4 regions of the Rhizobium sp. 268 genome follow, and region 3 is predicted to be linked to each of the others. Evidence: predicted binding sites of a transcription regulator. Region 3 holds the regulator's gene; each other region holds the start of a gene.

Region 1 (4,640 bases), on a different contig from region 3:
CGAGGCCTTCGAGATCGTGGACCCAGATGTTTTCGCGTTTTGCGCCGAGAATGACCAGCAGGTTGAGGCAGGCAAGGGCGGCGGCCCCGGCGCCGGAGGCGACGATCTTGACGTTCTCGATCGCCTTGCCGGCAAGTTCCAGCCCGTTCAGGATCGCGGCGGCGACGATGATCGCCGTGCCGTGCTGGTCGTCGTGAAAGACCGGGATCTTCATCTTCTCGCGCAGGCGTCGCTCGACCTCGAAACATTCCGGCGCCTTGATGTCTTCGAGATTGATGCCGCCGAAGGTCGGCTCCAGCGAGCTGACGGTCGAGACCATCTGCTCGACGCTTGCCGCGTCGATCTCGATATCGAAGACATCGATGCCGGCGAACTTCTTGAAGAGCACGGCCTTGCCCTCCATCACCGGCTTCGAGGCCAGCGGACCGATATTTCCGAGGCCGAGCACGGCGGTGCCGTTGGAGATGACGGCGACGAGATTGGCGCGCGAGGTATATTCAGCCGCCATCTCAGGATTGTCGCGGATGGCAAGGCAAGGGGCGGCAACGCCCGGCGAATAGGCGAGCGCCAGGTCGCGCTGGTTGCCGAGCGGCTTGGTTGCCTGGATCTCCAGCTTGCCGGGACGGGGATAGCGGTGGAAAAACAGCGCCTGCTCGTCGAGATCGCCGCTTGTCAGGTTCTTGTCCGTCTTGGATTTTTCCTGGTTATCCATTGCCGCCTCCGTGCACGTCTTTTTGGGAGTTCCCTCCATACATCAATCGGATACGGGCGACAGTATGGAAATGGGGGATGGGCGAAGTTTTCGAGAAGTGGGCGCCCGGTGGCTTCAGGCGATTAGCTAATCCTTTTGGAAAACTTGTTTGGCGATCACCGCAGGCGCAATATGCCGCCGCGACGGTGCGGGGCGCCGGTCGCATGGAGGAAATCATGGACAATTTGAACCTGACGACCCTGCAAAAGGGGCAGACGATGGTCAATGATGTGGCCATTGATGCATTTTCTGCCGGATTTCGCGGCAAGCTCCTAACCGGCAAGGATCTGGATTACAACGAGGCGCGGTCGATCTGGAATGCGATGATCGACCGGCGGCCCGGGCTTATCGCGCGTTGCGCCGGTGCTGCAGATGTCATGCGCGCGGTGCGGTTTGCCCGCGACAACAATCTTCTCGTTTCGGTGCGCGGCGGTGGGCACGGCATTGCCGGCAACGCGGTCTGCGAGGGCGGCGTCGTCATCGACCTGTCGGCGATGAAATCGGTGCGGGTCGACCCGGAGACGCGCCGCGCCAGGATCGAGCCGGGGGCAACGCTTGCCGATGTCGACCAGGAAACGCTGGCCTTCGGGCTGGTGCTGCCGACCGGCATCAATTCCACCACCGGCATCGCCGGCCTGACGCTTGGCGGCGGCTTTGGCTGGCTGACCCGCAAATTCGGGCTGACGATCGACAATCTGGTCTCGGTCGATGTGGTGACGGCCGATGGGGAACTGGTCAAGGCGAGCGAGACGGAAAGGCCGGACCTCTTCTGGGCCTTGCGCGGCGGCGGCGGCAATTTCGGTGTCGTCACCTCCTTCGAGTTTCAGCTGAACCCGCTGCATTCCGATGTTCTTGCCGGGCTGGTCGTACATCCCTTCGCTGACGCGGAGAGAGTGCTGCGGGAATATCGGCAGGCGCTGGAAGCCGCACCCGATGAACTGACCTGCTGGGTGGTGATGCGCCAGGCGCCGCCGCTGCCCTTCCTTCCGGCCGAGTGGCACGGCAAGGAGGTCGTGGTGCTCGCCATGTGCTATTGCGGAGATATCGCGGCGGGAGAAAAAGCGACGGAAAGATTGCGAGCGATCGGAAAGCCGATTGCCGATGTCGTCGGTCCGGTGCCGTTCACCGGCTGGCAGCAGGCATTCGATCCGTTGCTGACGCCAGGTGCGCGCAATTACTGGAAGAGCCAGGATTTCGCCTCGCTTTCGGATGCGGCGATCGAGGTGCTGCTCAACGCCGTGCGCAAGCTGCCGGGACCGGAATGCGAGATATTCGTCGGCCATGTCGGTGGCGCGGCCGGCCGTATTGCCACCGAGGCCACCGCATTTCCGCAGCGCAGTTCGCATTTCGTCATGAACGTGCATGCGCGCTGGCGGGAGGCCGGGATGGATGCAAATTGCACCGGCTGGGCGCGCGAACTTTTCGAGGCAACCAAGCCGCATGCCGTGGGAACCGCCTATATCAACTTCATGCCTGATGACGAGGCCGATCGGGTGGAAATGGCCTATGGCGCCAATTACGCCCGGCTTGCCGAAATCAAGCGGCGTTATGATCCTGACAATCTGTTCCGGATGAATCAGAACGTCAAACCGATGGCGGCTGTGCGAGCTGCGTGAGTGGATCGAAACGGAACTTGGCTGCAGTGAAAACCCCTCCCGACAAGGGAGGGGCTTGATGCTGCTGCCGATGCTTTGCATTCGTCCCTTTGTGGGTCTATCCCTCAGGTTTCGGCGCGATCGTCACGTCGGCGCCATAGGCATCGCGCAGTTCATTTTCCTGTCCCGGCTGCCGGTCGGCCGCCTGATGCAGCAGGATCGACTCGTATCCTTGCAGGCGCGTCCCCTTGATCAGTGTGATATCGGCATTTCCGGGGTTGTCGGAACGCTCGAACCACTCGACGGGGCGGTGGAGAAAATTCATTTCGACTGCCCGATTGGTGACGCCATGGCCGACGATCACGACGTTGTGGCTGCTGTTTTCGGCGTCGCGCATGACGGTCTGCAGGAAGAGGCGCACCCGCTGGGCCACATCCGCCCGGCTCTCGCCATCCGGCGGCCGCGCGTAGAACTTGCCGCTGTTGCTGCGCAGCCTCGCCCATTTTTCGAATTCTTCGGGGAATTTCTGCTTCTGTTCGGCATGGTCATAGATTTCGGTGAAAAGACCGAAATCCTGCTCGCGCAGCAGGTAATCCTCCCGGATCTCGCCGATGAAGCTTTCCGGCAAGGCTGTCAGCAAGGCATCCTTGCTCTGCCGTGTCCTGAGGAATGGTGAGTACCAGATCTGCAGCTTGCCGAAATCGGCGCGTGGCAATGCCTTCAGATAGGAGGCGATGGCGCTGCCGGCTTCGACCGCCTGACGGTGGCCCCACTGTGTCAGCGGCACGTTGTGATCACCGAATTGGCGATAGGCCTGTTCGTTGAGGTTGCCGAGAGATTCGCCGTGGCGAACGAGAAAGAGGCGCATCAGCCATCCCGCAGTGTCGGATCTGGAATCGCCGCCATCATGAACGTGCCCGATGGAGAGGGCAACATCGCCACCGCGCCGGCTTTTCCGCAACCTGTCATCTTCCTGAAACACGAGTCTGGTTTTGGAAGGCTAGATGAAAGATGGGGCATGAGCGACGCTCGTGATAGACATGATGGAACCCAGACATTTCCGCACGCTCTTCATTTCCGATGTCCATCTCGGCTCGAAGGCCGCGAAGGCTGATTTCCTCCTGGATTTCCTGCGCCACCACGAGGCCGATACGATCGTGCTCGTCGGCGACATCGTCGACGGCTGGCGCCTGAAGCGCAGCTGGTACTGGCCGCAGGTCTGCAACGACGTGGTCCAGAAGCTGTTGCGCAAGGCGCGCAAGGGCACGCGCGTCGTCTATATTCCCGGCAATCACGACGAATTTCTGCGCGACTTCCCGGGCATGCATTTCGGCGGCATCGAGGTTGTCGAGCGCATGATGCATAACGGCGCCGACGGCAAGAAATATCTGATCCTGCACGGCGACGAATTCGACGTCGTCGTCCGCAACGCCCGCCTGCTCGCCTATCTCGGCGACTGGGCCTACGATACGGCGATCCGCATCAACCTCCTGCTCGCGGCCGTGCGCCGCCGCCTCGGTATGCCCTATTGGTCGTTTTCGGCCTGGGCGAAGCTGCAGGTCAAACATGCCGTCAACTTCATCGGCGAGTTCGAGCGCGTCGTGGCGGAGGAAGCTCGCAAAAACGGCGCCGACGGTGTCATCTGCGGACACATCCATCACGCCATCATCCAGGACATGGACGGCATCCGCTACATCAATACGGGCGATTGGGTGGAAAGCTGCACGGCGGTCGCCGAACATGAGGATGGCGCCTTCGAACTGATCACCTGGCGAGCGCTCGCCAGCAGCGTGCCGACGCTTTCCGCCATTGAAATGCACGATGAAGGCGAACTGGCCCCGCAGGCGGCCTGATTTCGGCATCGGCGCGTCCGCACTCCACCGACTTACCCGTTACCGTCGGGCGACAGGCTGTATTTATTTTCTAAAACGTTTCAGTAGGGCTATTTCTCGCAATAGGCGCCTCCAGGGTGGTGTGTTAGGACAACGACCAGTTTCCTTCAGGTCCACCAATGATTCCCGCCCAACATTCCCCGAGTGAGGGAGCGCCCCCGCGCTTCCGGCTGCTCAGCGCGCTTTCCTATTGCGCACCGCTGCTCGTCAACGGCATCGTTCTGCCGTTCTTTCCGGTCTGGCTTGCGACCCACAGTTTCAGCGACCACGAGATCGGCATCATCCTTGCCATACCGATGGTGGTGCGCGTGCTGGTGGCGCCCGTCGTCGCGATGATTGCCGACCGTCTGAAGGAGCGCGCCGACGTGCTGCTCTGGTCAGGCAGCCTGTCGCTGCTGACGG
Region 2 (4,640 bases), on a different contig from region 3:
CCTTCCAACTCCTTTTCGATCAGCGTAATCTCCCGGCGTCTGCCGGTTTTCCTGCAGTCATTTCTCAGTGCAGCTGTGGCTGTTGCGATACAAAAGGAATGAAACAAGAAACAAGTTGTACGTCATGAGGCAAACAATCTGTGATTCCAGCGCTCGCGACATGAAGGATAAGGCGATAATCACCCCACTCTCATCGTCTCAGCCATTTTTGGTTCTTCCTCTAAGCCAGCGCTTGGCTAAGAGAACAATGTTTCCAATGATCACGTAGGACGACAAAAACAACACCGGAAGATGGATCGCAACAGATCCGTAACCTCCTCTTTCGCACATGGTCTCCATCGAGGATTCACTTAAAACAATCTTGGATCCAGCCAATATGGTGGTGAACGGATAGCTGAAAAGAACAAAACATATTATTATAAATATAAACATACCTCTGTCATAAACATAACAAAAAATAACGGAACTCAATGAAATAACTATAAGAGCCAATCCTGGGTATTTATACACCAACGCTATGGCATTTAATAAGGAAGCAACCGACTTCTGGCACTGTATGTATCTACCGCCTATGTAGATCTTCGGGATTTCATATTGGTTATCATAGTAAATTGATATAATAATTACAGATACTGTTGCAATTCCACTTAAAACCAGAGGCAGCAGCCCCCACTCCTTGTGCAGCAACCTTGGCTCAGATGACATCTTGATTCCGCATCGTTGGCAGTCTTGTTCAGTCCGGGTACCGCCGACGAGAAAGCCCGTTTCGCCGTGATCTCGTCATTCTGTCTCGACGCTCAGACGTGCCGCTAAGCCGCCAACGCCCGCAACGGATGCAGCGTACCGTCGCTGTAGACGAAGCGACCGGCGCGGAAGGTGGCTCGGATGCGGTTGATGTCGCCCCGCTCGACCACGACCAAATCGGCGCGCTGGCCGATGGCGATTTCGCCGCGGTCCGATAGGCCGGCGGAGCGGGCGGCGTTGCCGGTCGCCATGGCGACGGCTGAAGGCAGGCCGCCTTCCACCATCTCGGCGAGCTTGAAGATGCCGGGCACAAAGGCGGCCGGATGATAATCGGCGGCGATGACGCTGAGCAGGCCGGCCCTTGCGGCATCGAGCGCGCTGAGATTGCCCGACATCGACTGGCCGCGCAGCGCATTCGGCGCGCCCATCAGCGTCCAGAGACCGCGGCGGCGCGCCTCTTCTGCGGCGGGCGCAGTGACCGGGAACTCGCTGATGGTGACGCCGAGATCGTGCATTTCGGCGACCTTCTCGACGCTGTCGTCGTCATGCGAGGCAAGCGAGAGCTTGTGCTTCAGCGACAGCGCGACGATCTCCTTCAGCTTGGCTTCGATTTCGGGGTTATTGCGCATGGCGATGCGCTTGGCGACGATCTCGGCGGCCATCTCCTCGGAGATGGCGCGGCGCTCGGAAATGCTGAGGATGTAGCTTTGCAGGTTGTTGTACTGGCCCTGGCCGGGCGTGTGGTCGGTGAGCGACACCATGTCGATCTGATCGGCATTCAGCAGGCGCTCGAGCGCGGCAGCGGCGCCGATATTGGTGATTTCATAGCGGGCGTGGACGCGGTGGTCGATCAGCAGATCATCGCGCAGGCGGTTGATGCCTTCGATCACCGCCGAGGTCGTCTCCAGCGAGCGGACGTGGCCATAGACGCTTTCGGTGGCGAAGGAGACGGCGGCAAAGGCCGTGGTAACACCGGCGGCGGCCAGCTTCTTGTCGAGTTCGTGGATGCCGAAATCGATCGGCATCGTCGCGTTCGGCCGCGGCGCGATCTCTCGCTCGATCATGTCGCCATGGAGATCGACGAATCCCGGCATCAGAAGCCGCCCGCCGCCATCGATGGCAGCCCCGGCGACCGGCTCGGGTCTGATTTCGGCGATGGCGCCGTCTTCGACCCGCACGGAACCTTCACTCACCACCTCGTTTGGCAGAACGAGGGTGAAATTGCTGAGCCACATGGGCTTTCTCCTGATCGCATCGATGATTGACAGACCGCAGCGGATAGAACCGCTTCGTGACAAACGTATGAAATTTCGAACGCCACAACCGCGATCGCGAAACCGTCTTGAGGCCAACCTGCGGGCTTGCCCGAGACCGCGCATCCGCTATCGAAGTTTATGCCTGTTCAACAGAGCCCATTGCAGCAGCATGATCGTCTTGGCGTCGAAGATCTCGCCGTTTTCGATCATTTGGGCGGCCTCATCGAGCGGGACTTCGAGAACCTCGATATCCTCGTGCTCCTCGTCCAGGCCGCCGCCTTCGGCCACGCGGTCGGCGCTGTCGATCAGCGAGACGAAGAAGTGGACGACTTCGGTGATGGCGCCGGGCGAAGTGTAGCATTTGAACAGGAAACGCGCGTCGCGCAGGTGGTAACCGGTTTCTTCCATCGCCTCGCGGCGGATCGCCTGTTCGGGATGATCGTCATCGAGAAGGCCGGCCGGCACCTCGATCATCCAGGCGGGATCACCGTTGATATGAACGGCAAGGCGGAACTGGCGGACGAGAACGACGAGGTCGCGCTTGGGATCATAAAGCAGGATGCAGGCTGCCGGCGTGCGATGGTAGACCTCCCGCTTCAAGCGTTGGGTCGCGCCCTTGCGGTCGATGTAATCGAGCAGATAGCTGCTGAGCTTCGTCCACCCATTCGACAGCGTTTCCGTGCTGACGATCTTCACGCGTGATTTCGGCTGCATCATGCTGTGTCCTTGCGAAGCCAGACCTTGTTATCGTGCACGGCCGCCCCGCCATAGGGCGCGACCGGGTCGGCGCCGGTGAGCACGTTGATGCCCTCGCCATCGATATGCGCCTTGTTCGGCCAGAGGCCTTCAGCGATCAGCACGCCAGGCTTCACCTCGGTGGTGACGCGGGCATGGATGCGCAGGTCGCCGCGACTATTGCCGATGCGGACCAGATCGCCGTGGGCGATGCCATTGGCTTCAGCGTCGGCCGGATTGATCATCACCTCGGGACGGCCCTCTTTCTGACGCGACGTCTTGGTCTCGGCGAAGCTCGAATTCAGGAAGTTGCGCGCCGGCGAGGTGGCCAGACGAAAGGGATGGTCGGTATCAGCGACTTCGATGACATCGACCTGATCGGGGAATACAGGCAGCTCCCCATGCGGCCCGAGCAGGCCGACCGCCGCCGGCGGCTTGTTCGGCGCCGGCTGATCGATCCAGTCCGGGCGGAAATGGAATTTGCCGTCGGGATGAGCAAAGCCGTTCAGGAAATGCGCCTCCTCGAAGGCCGGCTGGCGATCGAACCATTTGTGTTCGAGGAAATGCTCGTAATCCGGCAGGCCGCTCGATTCCAGCAAGCGATCGACCATTTCGCGGGCTGAAAAGCCGAAGCCGGGGCGATCGGCGACGCCGAGGCGTTTGGCCAGTTCCTCGATGACGAAGAGATTGGTGCGCACGCTCGGCGGCGGCTCGACCAGCTTCGGCCCGAGCAGGATATGGTTCTGGCCGCCGGCCCGGTAGATATCGTCATGCTCGACGAACATCGTCGCCGGAATGACGATATCGGCGATCTCCGCCGTCTCGGTCATGAACTGCTCGTGCACGGCGACGAACAGGTCGTCGCGGGCAAAACCGCGTCTGACGAGGCGCTGCTCGGGGGCGATGTTGGCCGGATTGGTGTTCTGGATCAGCATCGCCGTCACCGGGCCGCGATGGCGCAGCGCCACCGGATCGCCGGTCAGCACCCGGCCGATCTGCGACTGATCGAGCATGCGGATATCGCCGTCCTTCATCGAGCGGCCGGTCAGTTCCGCATTGTTCATGCGGAAGATATCGTTGTTGGAATGGAAGGCGCCGCCACCCTCATACTGCCAGGAGCCGAGCACGGTGGCGACCGAGGCGGCCGCATGCATGGCGACCGCGCCATTGCGCTGGCGGGTGAAGCCGTAGCCGAGGCGGAAGAAGGTCTTTTTCGTCGTGCCGACGAGGCGGGCAAAGGCTTCGATCTCCTCGACCGAAAGGCCGGTGATATTGGCGGCCCATTGCGGCGTCTTCGTTTTCAGATGCTCTTCGAGGCCGGCGGGATCATCGGCATAGCGCGCCATGTAGTCGCGGTCGGCATGGCCGTCGCGGAAGGCGATGTGCATGACGGCGCAGGCCAGTGCCGCATCGGTGCCGGGCCTGACGATCAAGGCCATGTCGGCCTGCTTCATCGTCGGATTGTCGTAAATGTCGATGACGACGATCTTGGCGCCGCGCTCCTTGCGCGACTTGATGGCGTGGGTCATCACATTGACCTGCGTCGACACCGCATTGGTGCCCCAGATGACGACGCAATCGGTGCGGCCCATCTCACGCGGGTCGGGGCCGCGCAGCGTGCCGGTCGCCACGGTGAAGCCGGTCCAGGCCGGGTTGGTGCAGATCGAGGAGAAAAAGCCGGAAAAGCGCTTGGCGTGACGCAGGCGATCGATCGAGTCGCGCTGTACCCAGCCCATGGTGCCGGCATAGAAATAAGGCCAGATCGCCTCGCTGCCGTCCCGCGCCTCGGCCTTCACGAAGGCTTCGGCGATCTCATCCAGCGCATCGTCCCAGGAAATCTGCTGCCACTGCCCGGCCCCCTTGGCGCCGGCGCGGCGCAAGGGATGCATCAGGCGGTCGGGATGG
Region 3 (4,640 bases):
ACGTTGTCGCCGGCGGGCACGCCGAGCAGATGCGCGGCGCGGATCGCCTGCAGCAGTTCGGCTGAAGGAACCGCCGCCTTGACGCCGAGCAGCAGCCCCTCGCCTCTGATATCCTCGATCACATCGGGATAGCGGTCCTTCAGCGAGGCCAGTCCCTGACGGAAGACGAGTGCTACGTCGCGCACCTGCTGGAGGAAGCCATCGGCGAGGATGATGTCGAGCACGGCACCGCCGACGGCCATTGCGAGCGGATTGCCGCCATAGGTCGAGCCGTGCGTGCCGGCCTTCATCCCGGAGGCGGCCTCAGCGGTCGCAAGGCAGGCCCCGAGCGGGAAACCGCCGCCAATGCCCTTGGCGACCGCCATGATATCGGGCGTGATGCCCGACCATTCATGAGCAAAGAGCTTGCCGGTGCGGCCGACGCCGGTCTGGACCTCGTCGAGGATCAGCAGCAGGCCGTTTTCGTCGCAGAGCTGGCGAAGCGCCTTCATGAACTCAGGCGTGGCCGGGCGGACGCCGCCTTCGCCCTGCACGGGCTCGATGAGAATTCCAGCCGTCGCATCGGTGATGGCGGCGCGGACGGCTTCGATGTCGCCGAAGGCCACCTGATCGAAGCCCGGCGCCTTGGGGCCGAAGCCTTCGAGGTATTTCTCCTGGCCGCCGGCAGCGATGGTCGCGAGCGTGCGCCCATGGAAAGCGCCTTCGAAGGTGATGATATGGAAGCGCTCGGGATGGCCCTTGGAAAACTGGTAGCGGCGCGCCGTCTTGATCGCGCATTCCAGCGCCTCGGCGCCTGAATTGGTGAAGAACACCTTGTCGGCGAAGGTGGCGTCCGTCAGCCGCTTCGCGAGGCGCTCCTGGCCGGGGATCTCATAGATGTTGGAGAGGTGCCAGACCTTGTCGGCCTGTTCCTTCAGCGCCCCAACCACATGCGGGTTGCTATGGCCGACCGAGGTGACGGCGACGCCGGCGCCGAAATCGAGATAACGCTCGCCGCCTTCGGTGATCAGCCATACGCCCTCGCCTCGCTCGAACCGCAGTGGGGCACGAGAATAGGTGTCATAAAGCGGCGCGGCTTCAGCCATGGCGCGGGTCTCCCGATCAGCGTTGTCAAACATGGGACTCCGGCTAAGAAAACCAGGCCCGAAAAATCAAAAATGCCGCCTTGCGGCGGCCAGCGGTACTATTTCCTTTTCGCGCTGCAATGTCAACAAAACTGCGCCCTTAGCGCATGCAGCAAGCTTGTACAGCGGTGTTTTCGGCCTTCAACAGGCAATATTGCAGAAATGCCACGCAGCGGAAGCAAGTTGGGGAAAACTCCGAATTCGATTCATCCGGATTCATGCGACTCTTGTCACGGAGTCAGGCTCACACTAGGTTAAAGTTCAATTACTAGACTGCATGCGGCGGAACTAGTCACCAAAATTGATCAAGCGTTTCTTGTTTCGGAGGCTTCCGGGACAACGGTGAGGGATTCTGCCATCACCAACGCAAAAGGTGGAGACAGGGCATGAACTGGACAGACGAGCGGGTCGAGAAACTCAAGAAGCTCTGGGCCGAAGGACTGAGCGCCAGCCAGATCGCGGCGCAACTTGGCGGTGTCAGCAGAAACGCTGTGATCGGCAAGGTTCACCGGCTGAGCCTTCCCGGCCGCGCCAAGGCCGGCGGCACGGCCGCCGCGGCGCGCACGCCGAAACGCAATACATCGGCACCGCGCGCACCGAACTACGCCTCGCGGATCGCTACCCGCACCGTTACCCGCCAGCAGGGCGCGACGATGCTGAAGGAAGAGATCGAGATCGAAACGGTCGAGGAAATGGAATACGTGCCGAAGGGCAACGTGGTCGTGCCGATCTCGCGCCGCCTCGGCCTGACGGAACTGACCGAACGCACCTGCAAATGGCCGGTCGGCGATCCGCTGAAGGACGACTTCCACTTCTGCGGCTGCGAATCCCCCGACAACTCGCCCTATTGCAGCTATCACCAGAAGCTAGCCTACCAGCCGGTGAACGAACGCCGCCGCGCGGCCGCGCGGGCGAGCTGAGCGGGCGACATTGCAGAGAATTCGAAAACGGGCCGAGTGGCCCGTTTTTTTATGCGAGTGGGCTGGGTGTGGCTGCCCCTCATCCGCCTGCCGGCACCTTCTCCCCGCTTGCGCGGCGAAGGGGATATGCCGCGACCTCTCGGTCCCTCTCCAACGTCACGTAGGACACGTCTCCTCGCCCCGTTTAAGGGGGTCCGAAGGACGGGTCGAGACGAGTGGCTCGACCCCGGTCGGGTTAGAGTGAGGGGCCGACACCGGCACAAAAGATGGAAACCCCTCAGGCTTCCATCGAATAGCCGGCGCCGCGGACGGTGCGGATGACGTCTTGCATGTTGGAGAAGTTCAACGCCTTGCGCAGGCGGCCGACATGGACGTCGACGGTGCGTTCGTCGACATAGATGTCGTGGCCCCAGACGCCGTCGAGGAGCTGCGAGCGGGAGAAGACCCGGCCGGGCGACGACATCAGGAATTCCAAGAGGCGGAATTCGGTGGGGCCGAGGCGGACTTCGCGGCTCTTGCGGTGGACGCGGTGGGTTTCGCGGTCGAGTTCGATATCGCCGCATTTCAGCACGGTCGACAACACCTCGGGGCGGGCGCGGCGCAGCATCGCCTTGACGCGGGCGACGAGTTCCGGGGTCGAGAAAGGCTTGACGACATAATCGTCGGCGCCCGTCGACAATCCGCGGACGCGCTCGCTCTCCTCACCGCGCGCCGTCAGCATGATGATCGGCAGGCGCTCGGTTTCCGGTCGCATGCGCAGTCGCCGGCAAAGTTCGATGCCGGAGACGCCGGGCAGCATCCAGTCGAGGATAAGAAGGTCGGGCGTGCGCTCCTGAAGCCTGATTTCGGCCTCGTCGCCACGAAGGATGGTATCGACCTCGAAGCCCTCAGCTTCGAGATTGTAGCGAAGAAGCACGCTCAGGGCTTCCTCGTCTTCAACAACTGCAACTCTCGGGATCATGCGTGTCGGTCTCCTCGCGCATGATCCTTAAACCGGGGGTGATTTAAGCAATGCATCCTGCGCAAATTCATAAAAATTGGCTGCGACCTTTTCGCGCGCCCCACATGGGCGCGCGCGCAATCGTCTGGTTTAGGCGGTTATTCCGTGACCGCGCCGACGGTGTTGGCGCTGTCGTCCTTCGGACGGTCGCCTTCCGGCTGTGCTCCGGTCGCCATGTAATAAATGGTCTCGGCGATGTTGGTGGCGTGATCGCCGATGCGCTCGATGTTCTTGGCGCAGAAGAGAAGATGCGTGCAGCTGGTGATGTTGCGCGGATCTTCCATCATGTAGGTCAACAGCTCGCGGAACAGCGAGGTGTACATCGCGTCGATCTCGTTGTCGCGCTCGCGGATCGCACTCGCCTTGTCGGCGGCGCGTGTCGTGTAGACGTCGAGCACTTCCTTGAGCTGGACGAGCGCCAGCTCGGACAGATGCTCGAGACCGCGGGCGAGCTTGCGCGGGACGCCGGTACTCTGCACGGCGATGACGCGCTTGGCGGTGTTCTTGCCGAGGTCGCCGACGCGTTCGAGATCGGCGGCGATGCGGATCGAACCCATGATTTCGCGCAGGTCCGAAGCCATCGGCTGACGGCGGGCGATGGTGACGATCGCCTTGTCGCCGATTTCGCGCTCGGCGTGATCGAGGATCACGTCGTCGGAAATCACCTTCTGGGCCAGCGCGGTATCGCCGTTGACCAGCGCCCGGACGGATTCGGCGACCATCTGCTCGGCCAGGCCGCCCATTTCGGAAATCCGCCTGGACAGGAACTTCAGATCATCATCATAGGCAGAATAAATATGTGTCGATGCCATGGGGCTTTATCCTCGAATAACGGGAAGGCTTGGTGACGCCAAAATCAGCCGAAGCGACCCATGATGTAGTCCTGGGTGCGCGGATCGTCGGGATTGGTGAACATCTTGTCGGTGTCGTTCTCCTCGACCAGATTGCCGAGGTGGAACATGGCGGTGCGCTGCGAGACGCGCGCGGCCTGCTGCATGGAGTGGGTGACGATGACGATCGTATAATTCTCACGCAGTTCGTGGATCAGCTCCTCTACCTTGGCGGTGGCAATCGGGTCGAGCGCCGAGCAGGGCTCGTCCATCAGGATGACTTCAGGGCTGACGGCGACGGCACGCGCAATGCAGAGACGCTGCTGTTGGCCGCCGGAGAGGCCGGTGCCGGATTCATGCACCCGGTCCTTGACCTCGTTCCAGAGGCCGGCTCGCTGCAGGCTGGTCTCGACAATCTGGTCGAGATCGGCCTTCGACTTGGCCAGGCCATGGATGCGCGGGCCGTAGGAGACGTTTTCGTAAATCGTTTTCGGGAACGGGTTCGGCTTCTGGAAAACCATGCCGACGCGGGCGCGAAGTTCGACGACGTCGATATCGGGATCATAGATATCGTCGCCGTCCAGGGTGATCTTGCCGGCGACGCGGCAGCCGTCAATCGTGTCGTTCATGCGGTTGAGGCTCCGCAGAAAGGTCGACTTGCCGCAGCCGGACGGGCCGATCAGCGCGGTTACGGTGTTTTCGCGGATGTTCAGGTTCACATCGAAAAGCGCGCGCTTCTCGCCGTAGTAAACCGAGACATCCTGAC
Region 4 (4,640 bases), on a different contig from region 3:
GCGGTCTACAACATGCTGTCATTCGAACAGGTTAGCTGGGGCCCGCTTGCGGCGGCGGCGTTGATCGTCACCTTGCCCGTGCTGATATTGACGGTGTTTGCGCAACGGCAGATCGTGGCAGGGCTGACGGCCGGCGCCGTCAAGTGAGCAGGTGAGACGACGGTTTTGACGACTTCCTATGCCTTCGATCCGGAGCGCCGCATTTTGTGCGTCGGCGCTGCCGTCCTGGATACGCTGTTTCGCGTGCGCTCGTTGCCGACCGGTCAAGGCAAGATTCTCCCCTACGATATGCTGCAGGTCGCCGAAGGTATGGCGTCGAGCGCGGCCTTTGCGGTCGCCCGGCTGGGCGGCCATGCCAGCCTCTGGGGTGCGGTCGGTGATGATGCTACCGGCGAACGCATCATCGCCGACCTCGGCAACAGCGGCATCGATACCAGCGGCATGGTCCGTGTGGCAGGCGCCCGCTCGGCCGTCTCGACGATCCTTATCGATGATCAGGGCGAGCGCTTGATCGTGCCCTTCTACGATGCGGCCCTGCACGAGACGGTCAAACCGGTGACAAAACAGGACGTGTCTGCTTTCGATGCGGTTCTGGTCGACGTCCGCTGGCCGAAGCTGGCATTGCGGACGCTGCTCGCCGCCGGAGAGGCGGGCAGACCAGCCATTCTCGATGGTGACGTTGCAGGCGACGGCGTAATCGAGATGCTGGCACCGGCGGCCAGCCACATCGTGTTCTCGCAGCCGGCCGCCGAGCGCCTCACTGGAACTGCCGAGCCGGCGAGGGCCGTCGGCCTTCTGAAGCGAAAGTTCGAGCACGCCTTCATCAGCGTTACGTCAGGAGAAAACGGCTCCTTCTGGTGCGACGACCGAAGCGGCGAAATCTTCCATCTTGCCGCTCCGAAGGTGAGGGCCGTCGATACGCTCGCGGCAGGCGATATTTTTCATGGCGCTTTCGCTCTGGCGATCGCAGACGGCGTGCCGACCGCCGAGACGATGCGCTTCTCGTCCATGGCGGCGGCGCTCAAATGCCAGGTCTTCGGCGGCCGCATCGGCGCGCCGGGCAGAGCCGATGTCTGCGATGCGCTACGGAGCTGGGACGCACCGGTGACGAAGATGAATCCTGTTCTAAATTAAAGAGTTAGAGCATGATGTCATGAGAAAACCGCTCACGGCATCACGCTCTAGAAGAAGTCCGAAAGCCAGTAGCAGAGCGCTGAAATGGTCGCGGCGGCCGGGAGTGTGACGACCCAGGCAATAACGATATTGCCGGCCAAGCCCCAGCGAACGGCTGACAGTCGACGGGCGGCACCCACGCCGATGATGGCGCCGGTGATCGTGTGCGTCGTCGAGACCGGGATGCCCAGCCAGGTTGCGCCGAACAGTGTTAAGGCTCCCCCGGTTTCGGCACAGAAGCCCTGCATTGGGTTGAGGCGCGTGATCTTCGATCCCATCGTGTGGACGATTCGCCATCCGCCGCAAAGTGTGCCGAGCGCCATTGCGCCCTGGCATGAGAGAACGACCCAGAGCGGCACATGGAAGCCGCCGGACAGATAGCCTTGCGAATAGAGCAACACGGCAATGATGCCCATGGTTTTCTGAGCGTCGTTGCCGCCGTGGCCGAGGGAATAGAGCGAGGCGGAGACAAACTGCAAGATCCGGAATGTCCGATCGACAGCGAACGGCGTCTGCCGCACGAAGATCCACGACACGACCAGGATGAGCAGCAGCGCAAGGAAAAATCCGACCGCCGGCGACATCACGATGGCGCCGGCCGTTTTCAACAATCCGCTCCACACGATCGAACTGAAACCTGTCTTCATCAGACCGGCACCGACCAACCCGCCGACCAGCGCATGCGATGAGCTCGAAGGGATACCGAAGACCCAGGTGACGATGTTCCAGACGATCGCGCCCACCAGCGCCGCGAAGATGACCTGCGGCGTGACGATCGCCGGATCGATAATGCCGGTCCCGAGCGTTTCTGCGACGTGCAGACCAAAGAACAAGAAGGCGATAAAATTGAAGAAAGCCGCCCAAAACACCGCATATTGCGGGCGCAGCACCCGCGTCGACACGATCGTGGCGATAGAATTGGCGGCATCGTGCAGGCCGTTCAAGAAATCAAAGAAGAGGGCAACAGCCACGAGCGCGGCAAGGAGGGGAAGGGCGAGGGTGGCTTCCATCAAACGTTCTCGATGACGATGCCACTGATTTCATTGGCGACATCCTCGAAACGGTCGACGACCTTCTCAAGCTCGCCATAGATCTCACTGCCGATAAGATAAGCCATCGCATTTGAGGCGCCGTGGCGGCGGAAAAGATCCTTCAGGCCCTGCTCATGCAACTCGTCGGACCGGCCCTCGACGCGCGTTACTTCTTCCGCCAGCGCGGCCAGACGCGGGGCGTTGGCGCTGATCCGGTCGAGAAGGGGAAGGGCTTCGGCGATCAGATGTGCCGCCTGGACGATCGTCTTTCCCATTTCCTGCATTACAGGGTCGAAGCTCTTCTGCTCGAACAGCCGGATGGTCTTCACGGTTTTCTGCATCATGTCGATCGCATCATCCATCGACTGGATGAGATCCTTGATGTCGCCGCGATCGAAGGGCGTGACAAAACTGCGGCGCACGGCAAGCAGCACTTGCCGGGTAATCTCGTCCGCTTCATCCTCCAATTGAACGATCCGGGCGCAATGGCCTTCAATGTCCGTGCCGCCCAAAAGTTCGTTGAGCGCTTCGGCCGCACCGACGACGGTTTTTGAGTGTTGAGCGAAGAGATCGAAGAATCGATCTTCCCGCGGCATGAGTTTTCGAAACCAGCTTAACATCGGCACTCCATGGACTGTCACAAAATCGTCATAAAGCACGACGGCTGCCATGGAAAGCCGCGAGACCGGAGAAGGGAAGTCATTGACAGGAATCGCAATCCGTTGATTGCGCCGTCCTGCCGCTTTCGGTAAATGTTCATTTGAACATTTCATTATTGCAAAGTGAACTATGGCTGTTACCATTGCCGGACGTCTGGAGCGGGAGGCTGCGGACCGAGACCAATGGGAGTGAAGATGAACAAGATCGCTTTTTTCCTGTCTGCAGGATTGACCAGCCTGTCCTTATCCGTCCCGGCCATGGCCGCCACGAAGATCCAGTGGTGGCATGCGATGGGCGGCGAGAATGGCGCGAAGCTTGAACAGATCGCCAAGGGCTTCAACGCATCTCAGTCCGATTATGAGATCGTGCCGGTCTATAAGGGCACCTATGACGAGACGCTGACCGGCGCGATCGCTGCGTTTCGTGCCAAGCAGCAGCCGGCAATCGTCCAAGTCTATGAAGTCGGCACCGGCACGATGATGGCCGCACAGGGGGCGGTCTACCCGGTTTACCAGCTGATGAAAGACGAAGGCGAGGCCTGGGACCAGAGCAAATTCATTGCCCCGGTCGTCGGTTATTACTCGGACACCAGCGGCAATGTCCTATCGCTGCCCTTCAATTCCTCGACGCCGATCATGTATTACAACAAGGACGTCTTCAAGAAGGCCGGGCTCGATCCGGAAACGCCGCCGAAAACATGGGCGGAGGTGGAATCCTTCTCGCGGACCATCATGAAATCGGGTGCGGCCAAATGCGGCTTCACCAGCGCCTGGATCTCCTGGATCCAGACCGAAAATCTCAATGCCCTGCACGACAAGCCGTACTCCACCAAGGCTAACGGTTTCGGCGGCCTGGACGCCGAATTCACCTTCAACAACGATCTGACAATCCGCCATTGGGACAATTTGAAGAAGTGGCAGGACGAAGGTCTGTTCAAATTCGGCGGGCCTGTCGGCGGCGACAATGCGCCTCCGATGTTCTATTCGCAAGAATGCGCGATGTATATGAACTCGTCGGCCGGCCGGGCCGGCGTCATCAACAACGCCAAAGGCTTCAAAGTCGGTTTTGCACCGCTTCCTTTTTACGATGACGTCATCAAGCAGCCGCTCAATTCGATCATCGGCGGCGCCACCCTCTGGACGCTGAAGGGCCGTCCGGAAGAGGAATATAAGGGTGTGGCGAAGTTCTTCACCTACCTGCAAAAGCCGGAGGTTCAGGCCGACTGGCATCAGTTCTCCGGCTACCTGCCGATCACCGAAGCTGCCTATAAACTCGGCCAGGACCAGGGTTACTATGAGAAAAACCCCGGCGCCGACATCGGCATCAAACAGCTGACGCGGGTGACGCCCACCGACAATTCCAAGGGCATCCGCTTCGGCAATTACGTCCAGGTGCGCGGCATCATCGACGATGAGTTTGCCGCTTTGCTGGGTGGAAAGAAGACGGCGAAGGAAGCGGTCGATTCCGTCGTCGCACGCGGCAACGAACAGCTTCGCGATTTCGAGTCCGCCAACTAATGGGCACCGCGACGGGGGCTGGCGAAAGACCGGCCCCCGTTTCCCATCCGTCAGTGTGAGGGCTCATGCAAACCAAACGGACCGTATTTCCCAACAAGCTTTTGCCTTACCTGCTCATTGCCCCCCAGATTTGCGTGACCGTGGTATTCTTTCTCTGGCCTGCGGCAACGGCCTTCTGGCAATCCTTCCTGCGCGAGGATGCCTTCGGCTTCAAGACGATCTTCGTCTGGTTCGAAAACTACCGGCGGCTTTTTGCCGA

What was found. Region 3 encodes PhoB, which activates phosphate uptake and scavenging genes when phosphate is short. Its sites were predicted from a motif close to TGTCATNNANCTGTCAT; they were not measured.
Region 1: OS035_RS09255 (UDP-2,3-diacylglucosamine diphosphatase) is a predicted target of PhoB. The motif match lies at 3,310-3,326, and genes of this name have one in related genera.
Region 2: OS035_RS17360 (alpha-D-ribose 1-methylphosphonate 5-triphosphate diphosphatase) is a predicted target of PhoB. The motif match lies at 2,036-2,052, and genes of this name have one in related genera.
Region 4: ugpB (sn-glycerol-3-phosphate ABC transporter substrate-binding protein UgpB) is a predicted target of PhoB. The motif match lies at 2,840-2,856, and genes of this name have one in related genera.

What each region holds. Positions count from the first base shown of each region.
Region 1 is NZ_JAPPSO010000004.1:115,800-120,439, reverse strand. It holds gene OS035_RS09270 (NADP-dependent malic enzyme) at 1-712, opposite strand, end outside; gene OS035_RS09265 (FAD-binding oxidoreductase) at 928-2,367, shown strand; gene OS035_RS09260 (histidine phosphatase family protein) at 2,465-3,214, opposite strand; gene OS035_RS09255 (UDP-2,3-diacylglucosamine diphosphatase) at 3,387-4,199, shown strand; gene OS035_RS09250 (MFS transporter) at 4,358-4,640, shown strand, end outside.
Region 2 is NZ_JAPPSO010000008.1:165,391-170,030, reverse strand. It holds gene OS035_RS17365 (hypothetical protein) at 199-705, opposite strand; gene OS035_RS17360 (alpha-D-ribose 1-methylphosphonate 5-triphosphate diphosphatase) at 810-1,979, opposite strand; gene OS035_RS17355 (NUDIX domain-containing protein) at 2,127-2,717, opposite strand; gene OS035_RS17350 (molybdopterin-containing oxidoreductase family protein) at 2,714-4,640, opposite strand, start outside.
Region 3 is NZ_JAPPSO010000015.1:79,854-84,493, reverse strand. It holds gene OS035_RS26290 (aspartate aminotransferase family protein) at 1-1,085, opposite strand, end outside; gene OS035_RS26285 (GcrA family cell cycle regulator) at 1,511-2,044, shown strand; gene phoB (phosphate regulon transcriptional regulator PhoB) at 2,322-3,005, opposite strand; gene phoU (phosphate signaling complex protein PhoU) at 3,143-3,856, opposite strand; gene pstB (phosphate ABC transporter ATP-binding protein PstB) at 3,901-4,640, opposite strand, start outside.
Region 4 is NZ_JAPPSO010000002.1:199,726-204,365, forward strand. It holds gene OS035_RS04370 (carbohydrate ABC transporter permease) at 1-147, shown strand, start outside; gene OS035_RS04375 (sugar kinase) at 166-1,134, shown strand; gene OS035_RS04380 (inorganic phosphate transporter) at 1,182-2,183, opposite strand; gene OS035_RS04385 (DUF47 family protein) at 2,183-2,824, opposite strand; gene ugpB (sn-glycerol-3-phosphate ABC transporter substrate-binding protein UgpB) at 3,059-4,381, shown strand; gene ugpA (sn-glycerol-3-phosphate ABC transporter permease UgpA) at 4,447-4,640, shown strand, end outside.